DNA from 3 places in the Streptomyces sp. NPDC048411 genome. Region 2 is predicted to be linked to each of the others. Evidence: riboswitches for the same ligand, from Rfam matches in the RefSeq annotation. Region 2 holds a riboswitch; each other region holds the start of a gene.

Region 1 (2,172 bases), on a different contig from region 2:
GTGGCGAACTCCGCGCCGATCCATCCGGCGCCGACGACCACGACGGTGTGCTGCTCGCCGAGGACCGGCCGCAGCCGTGCGGCGTCGTCGAGGGTGCGCAGCAGATGGACGCCGCGCACACCCTCGGAGCCCGGCAGCTCGACCGGTTCGGCGCCGGTGGCGATGACCAGGACGTCGTACGGGACGGGGCCCGTCGGGGTGTCCAGTTCATGCGCCTCGGACCGGAGGCCGATCACGTCGCGGCCCAGTTGCAGCTCGATGTCGAGCGCCTCGAAGTCGATGTCGAAGGCAGAGTCCTCGGCCTCGCCGAGCAGCACCGCCTTGGACAGCGGCGGCCGGTCGTAGGGCTGGTGGGGTTCGGCGCCGATCAGGGTGACCGGGCCGGCGAAGCCCTGTTCCCGCAGGGCCACCGCGGTCTGCACACCGGCCATGCCCGCACCGACGATGACGATGCGGCGCTCGGTCCGCCGGTCCGGCTGCTCAGTCTGCTGCTCGCTCACCTGTCCACCTTAAACACCTGACACCCCGTCAGCTAGACACTTCCTCGACCACGCTCGTCCCGCTGCCCTCCTGCGACTCCCACTCCCACCGCTCGTCCAGCCGCACACGGCCGTCGGCGAGGTCGACGACGGTGGAGAGGCAGTGTCCGGAGGATGTCGTCCCGTCCTGTTTCAACTGGACGTACCGGAAGTCGAGCCGATCGGCGGTCCTGGTGCCGACGAGATGGCCGCGGACCACGTCGCCGCCCGCGTACTCGGCCCAGATCCGGCCGTCCTCCTCGTGGTACGTGAAGCGGGTACGGGTGCCGACCTGGCCCGGCGCCTGGTCGGCGACCGGCGAGAGGACGAGTCCGTCGAGCGAACGAGCCACGGTGGCTGCTCCCTTACAGGGTCCGGAGGATGGGGTCCAGGGCCGTGACCGGCCATGTTTGCCCTACGCGACGGGGCAGAGCCTGCCGGGAGGGGCACTAGGGTGGCCACCGTAAGACACTCGCGGGAGCCCGGACGCACCGGGCTGAGAGGGAGGCTGGGCGGCCTCCGACCGTACGTACCTGATCCGGGTCATGCCGGCGAAGGGAGGGGCTGGACGCCCATGCGTTCTTCCGGGAACACATCCGTATCCGCACAAGGATCCGACGTCCTCGTCATCGGGGGCGGGATCATCGGTCTGGTGACCGCCTGGCGGGCTGCGCAGCGCGGTCTGCGCACCGCGGTCGTCGACCCCGAACCGGGCGGCGGGGCCGCCCAGGCAGCGGCCGGGATGCTCGCCGCCGTCACCGAACTCCACTACGGCGAGCAGATGCTGCTCGGCCTCAACGTCGCGTCCGCCGCGCGCTACCCGGCATTCGCGGCCGAACTGGCGGCGGCGAGCGGCCAGGACATCGGATTCCGCGCCTGCGGCACCCTGGCGGTCGCCCTGGACTCCGACGACCGCGCCCATCTGCGGGAGCTGCACGCGCTGCAGCAGCGTTCGGGGCTGGGGTCGGAGTGGCTCACCGGCCGTGAGTGCCGCCGACTGGAGCCCATGCTGGCGCCGGGCGTGCGCGGCGGTCTGCGGGTCGACAGCGACCACCAGGTCGATCCCCGCCGGCTGGCCGCCGCTCTGCTGACGGCCTGCGAACGGGCCGGGGTGGTCTTCCACCGCGACTGGGTGGAACGCCTCGGGGTGGCACGCGGCCGGGCCACCGGAGCCGTACTCGCGGCCGGTACGGAGCTGGCCGCCGACCAGGTCGTACTCGCCTCGGGCAGCCTCAGCGGGCGGCTCGCCGGGCTGCCGGACGACGTCGTCCCCCCGGTGCGGCCCGTGAAGGGACAGGTGCTCCGGCTGGCCGTGCCCGCCGCTTACGCACCGTTCCTCACCCGCACCGTGCGGGCCATGGTCCGGGGCAGCCATGTCTATCTCGTCCCGCGCGAGAACGGCGAGCTCGTCGTCGGCGCGACCAGCGAGGAGATGGGCTGGGACACCACCGTCACGGCGGGCGGGGTGTACAAGCTGCTGCGCGACGCCCACGAGCTGGTGCCCGGCATCACCGAACTGCCGCTCACCGAGACCCGAGCCGGCCTTCGCCCCGCCTCCCCCGACAACGCCCCGCTGCTCGGCCCCACCGCCCTGCCCGGCCTCCACCTCGCCACCGGCCATCACCGCAACGGCGTACTGCTCACCCCCGTCACG
Region 2 (2,172 bases):
ACCATGCCTAAGCCCGGAGAACTCACTTTCGTCGCGCCCCGCGGAGCCAAGAAGCCGCCGCGGCACCTCGCCGACCTCACGCCCGCCGAGCGCAAGGAAGCCGTCGCCGCGATCGGCGAGAAGCCGTTCCGCGCGCAGCAACTGTCGCAGCACTACTTCGCGCGGTACGCGCACGACCCGGCCGAGTGGACCAACATCCCGGCCGGTTCACGGGACAAGCTCGCCGAGGCGATGTTCCCCGACCTGATGTCCGTGGTCCGGCACATCAGCTGCGACGGCGACACCACCCGTAAGACGCTGTGGAAGCTGCACGACGGAACGCTGGTCGAGTCCGTCCTGATGCGCTACCCGGAGCGGGTGACGATGTGCATCTCGTCGCAGGCCGGATGCGGGATGAACTGCCCGTTCTGCGCAACGGGGCAGGCCGGTCTGGACCGCAATCTGTCGACCGCCGAGATCGTCCACCAGATCGTGGACGGCATGCGTGCGCTGCGCGACGGAGAGGTTCCGGGCGGGCCTGCGCGGCTCTCCAACATCGTCTTCATGGGCATGGGTGAGCCGCTCGCCAACTACAAGAGGGTGGTTGGCGCGATTCGCCGGCTGACCGACCCGGAGCCGGACGGTCTCGGTCTTTCGCAGCGCGGCATCACCGTCTCCACCGTGGGCCTGGTGCCGGCCATGCTGCGCTTTGCCGACGAGGGCTTCAAGTGCCGTCTCGCCGTCTCGCTGCACGCGCCCGACGATGAGTTGCGGGACACGCTCGTGCCGGTGAACACGCGCTGGAAGGTACGAGAGGTGCTGGACGCGGCGTGGGAGTACGCGGAGAAGTCCGGCCGCCGGATCTCCATCGAGTACGCGCTGATCCGCGACATCAACGACCAGGCCTGGCGCGGTGACCTGCTCGGCCGGCTCCTCAAGGGCAAGCGCGTCCATGTCAACCTGATCCCGCTCAACCCGACGCCCGGCTCGAAGTGGACCGCTTCCCGGCCCGAGGACGAGAAGGCGTTCGTCGACGCGATCGCCTCCCACGGAGTGCCCGTGACCGTGCGGGACACCCGGGGCCAGGAGATCGACGGGGCCTGCGGGCAGCTGGCGGCATCCGAGCGCTGAGGCCGAAAGGGCCCGTGTAACCTGGGCCCGAAATCAACTTCATATTCCGACAGGGGAGCGCCACAGCGCTGAGAGTGCGGCACCGAGGACAGGTTGGCCGCAGACCCTCTGAACCTCGCCCGGGTCATTCCGGGTAGGAAGTTCGGTCATCAACTCATGCTGTTGCGCCCTGCCCGCTTCTCCAAGGGCAGGGCCGCGTCTCTTCCTGGTCAAACCCAGGAGGAATTCATAATGAGCACCACCCGCACCACGCGTGGGACCAAGCAGCTCGCGGCGACGGCCCTCGCCGCCGCGCTCGGCGTCACGGCAGTCGCCGGCTGCGGCAGTTCCGACGACTCGGCATCAGGGGCCGGTGACACGAAGGGCTCCGGCTCCAAGACCGTGACGCTTGTCAGTCACGACTCGTTCAACGCCTCCAAGGACGTGCTGAAGGCGTTCACGAAGGAGACGGGTTACACGGTCAAGGTGCTGAAGAGCGGTGACGCAGGCACTGCCCTCAACCAGGAGATCCTGACCAAGGGCTCCCCGCGCGGTGATGTGTTCTTCGGCGTCGACAACACGCTGCTCTCCCGTGCCCTCGACAACGGACTGTTCACCCCGTACGAGGCGAAGGGCATCGACCGGGTCGCGACCGATGCTCAACTGGACGCGGCCAAGCACCGGGTCACTCCGATCGACACCGGCGACATCTGCATCAACTACGACAAGAAGTACTTCGCCGACAGGAAGCTCGCGCCGCCGAAGACCTTCGACGACCTGGCGAAGCCCGCGTACAAGAACCTTCTCGTCACCGAGAACGCCGCGACCTCGTCGCCAGGTCTCGGCTTCCTCCTCGGCACCGTCGCCACCTACGGCGAGAACGGATACCAGGACTACTGGAAGAAGCTGAAGAGCAACGGCGTGAAGGTGGTCGACGGCTGGGAGCAGGCGTACAACGAGGAGTTCTCCGGGTCCGCGGGCGGCAAGAAGGCCAAGGCGGACCGGCCGCTCGTCGTCTCGTACGCCTCCAGCCCGCCGGTCGAGGTGCTCTACGCGAAGCCGCAGCCGAGCGAGGCTCCGACC
Region 3 (2,172 bases), on a different contig from region 2:
GCCGTGGATCAGACCGGTGTTGTCGTCTGTGTTCCCCGTCAGGCTCGCCCAGCCGATGAAGAGCGAACCGAGCAGCCCGATCAGCAGCAGTGAGATCAGGGTGCCGATGACCGCGACCGAGGTACGTGCGGTCAGGCCATGGCACATGTAGAGCGCGATGAGCATGATCGCGCTGGCCCCGACGACCGCGACGAGCAGCGGATTCGACCCCTGAAGGATCGCGGGGAGGATGAACAGGGTCAGTACGGCGAACGACACCGCGAGCGCGACCAGCGCCATCAACCCGCGCATTCTGCCGACGACGACCACTGCGAGAGCGAAGATCCCGGCCAGCAGCGCCATCGGGAACTTCCGGTTCACATCCGTCACGGAGTACTGCAGGTCATGGGGCGCGTCGGGGGCGTACGCCACAACCACGCCCTGACCCTCGCGCAACTGCCGAGGGGCGTCGGGCTGCACGATCTCGACGAACGTGCGCCCCTTGTCGTGCCCGGTCGTCACCTCGACCGTGGCCTTCTCGCACAGCCCCGATTCCTGACCGGCGCCCGCGTCCCCCGATGGCGTCGTGGTGCCGCCCGTGACCGGCATCTGCGCGGCATTCACGTCCTTGCAGTCGACCATGTCGACGCTCACCACCTTGCCCTGCTGGGTCTGCCGGTCGAAACCGACACCGGTGCGCTCGTGATCGGGCGCACCGCCCGGCCAGAGAACCACCAGGCCGACAACGACCGCGGTGGCGAACGGGATCAGCACGGCCGCGATGACCTTGCGCAGATGTGTGGAGACCGGCGCAGCAGGGCCATGGCTGTGCGAATGCCCGTGCTGATGGTCCTGCGATCCGGGGGCGCTCTGAAGGGACGTCACCGGGCGATCATCGCAAGAAGGAACAGGCCCTCTGTCCAGCACGCCGGAACAGGCGCTAGCGTGGTGGCACCTTTGCACACGCGGGAGCTCGGAGCACCGGGCTGAGAGGGCGCTGATATCCGTACATCCGTACGGGACAGGCTGCGCCGACCGCCGAACCTGTTACCGGGTAATGCCGGCGTAGGGAGTAGGTCTCATGACCACATCGGACGCACGCACGCCTGCCTCGAACCAGAGCGACGAGGCCGGCACGTCCATCGGCTGGCACAAGGGATACGTCCAGGGCTCGCGCCCGGACCTCCAGGTGCCGGTCCGAAAGGTGCACCTCACCAACGGCACGGACGTGACGCTGTACGACACGTCGGGGCCGTACACCGACCCCGCCACCGAAACCGACGTACGGCGCGGTCTCGCACCCCTGCGGGAGAACTGGATCACTGCTCGCGGCGACACCGAGGAGTACGTGGGCCGCCCCGTCCGCCCCGAGGACGACGGGCTGGGGCATACCTCGCCGCGCGGCGGACTGCGCAACCTCGACGCCGTCTTCCCCGGCCGTCCGCGCCGTCCGCGCCGCAGCCGCGACGGCCAGCCCGTCACCCAGCTCGCGTACGCCCGCCGGGGCGAGATCACCCCGGAGATGGAGTACGTGGCGATCCGGGAGAACGTCGAACCCGAGGTCGTACGCGAGGAGATCGCGGCCGGCCGGGCGGTCCTGCCGGCCAACGTCAACCACCCGGAGACCGAGCCGATGATCATCGGCAAGCGGTTCCTGGTGAAGGTCAACGCCAACATCGGCAACTCCGCGGTCACTTCCTCCATCGAGGAGGAGGTCGAGAAGATGACCTGGGCGACGCGGTGGGGCGCCGACACGGTCATGGATCTCTCCACCGGCCGCAACATTCACACCACCCGCGAGTGGGTACTGCGCAACTCCCCTGTGCCGATCGGCACCGTGCCCCTCTACCAGGCCCTCGAAAAGGTCGACGGCAGGGCGGAGGAGCTGACCTGGGAGATCTACAAGGACACTGTGATCGAGCAGGCCGAGCAGGGCGTCGACTACATGACGGTCCACGCCGGCGTGCGGCTGCCGTATGTCCCGCTCACCGCTCGGCGCAAGACCGGGATCGTCTCCCGCGGCGGGTCGATCATGGCCGCGTGGTGCCTGGCGCACCACAAGGAATCGTTCCTGTACGAGAACTTCGAGGAGCTCTGCGAGATCCTCGCGACGTACGACGTGACGTACTCGCTGGGCGACGGACTGCGCCCCGGCTCGATCGCCGACGCCAACGACGAGGCGCAGTTCGCCGA

Evidence for each region. A riboswitch is a leader RNA that binds a small molecule or an ion and turns the genes downstream of it on or off. The one in region 2 is predicted to bind thiamine pyrophosphate.
Region 1: linked by a shared signal. The riboswitch ahead of thiO (glycine oxidase ThiO) and the one ahead of AB0915_RS21775 (thiamine ABC transporter substrate-binding protein) in region 2 are both predicted to bind thiamine pyrophosphate.
Region 3: linked by a shared signal. The riboswitch ahead of thiC (phosphomethylpyrimidine synthase ThiC) and the one ahead of AB0915_RS21775 (thiamine ABC transporter substrate-binding protein) in region 2 are both predicted to bind thiamine pyrophosphate.

Annotation. Positions count from the first base shown of each region.
Region 1 covers NZ_JBEZKL010000053.1:32,756-34,927, reverse strand. Annotated here, with positions in the region: gene AB0915_RS20095 (FAD-dependent oxidoreductase) at 1-500, opposite strand, end outside; gene AB0915_RS20090 (hypothetical protein) at 529-870, opposite strand; TPP riboswitch at 983-1,095, shown strand; gene thiO (glycine oxidase ThiO) at 1,093-2,172, shown strand, end outside.
Region 2 covers NZ_JBEZKL010000061.1:21,477-23,648, reverse strand. Annotated here, with positions in the region: gene rlmN (23S rRNA (adenine(2503)-C(2))-methyltransferase RlmN) at 4-1,110, shown strand; TPP riboswitch at 1,152-1,268, shown strand; gene AB0915_RS21775 (thiamine ABC transporter substrate-binding protein) at 1,342-2,172, shown strand, end outside.
Region 3 covers NZ_JBEZKL010000208.1:4,507-6,678, forward strand. Annotated here, with positions in the region: gene AB0915_RS36770 (YibE/F family protein) at 1-864, opposite strand, end outside; TPP riboswitch at 935-1,068, shown strand; gene thiC (phosphomethylpyrimidine synthase ThiC) at 1,061-2,172, shown strand, end outside.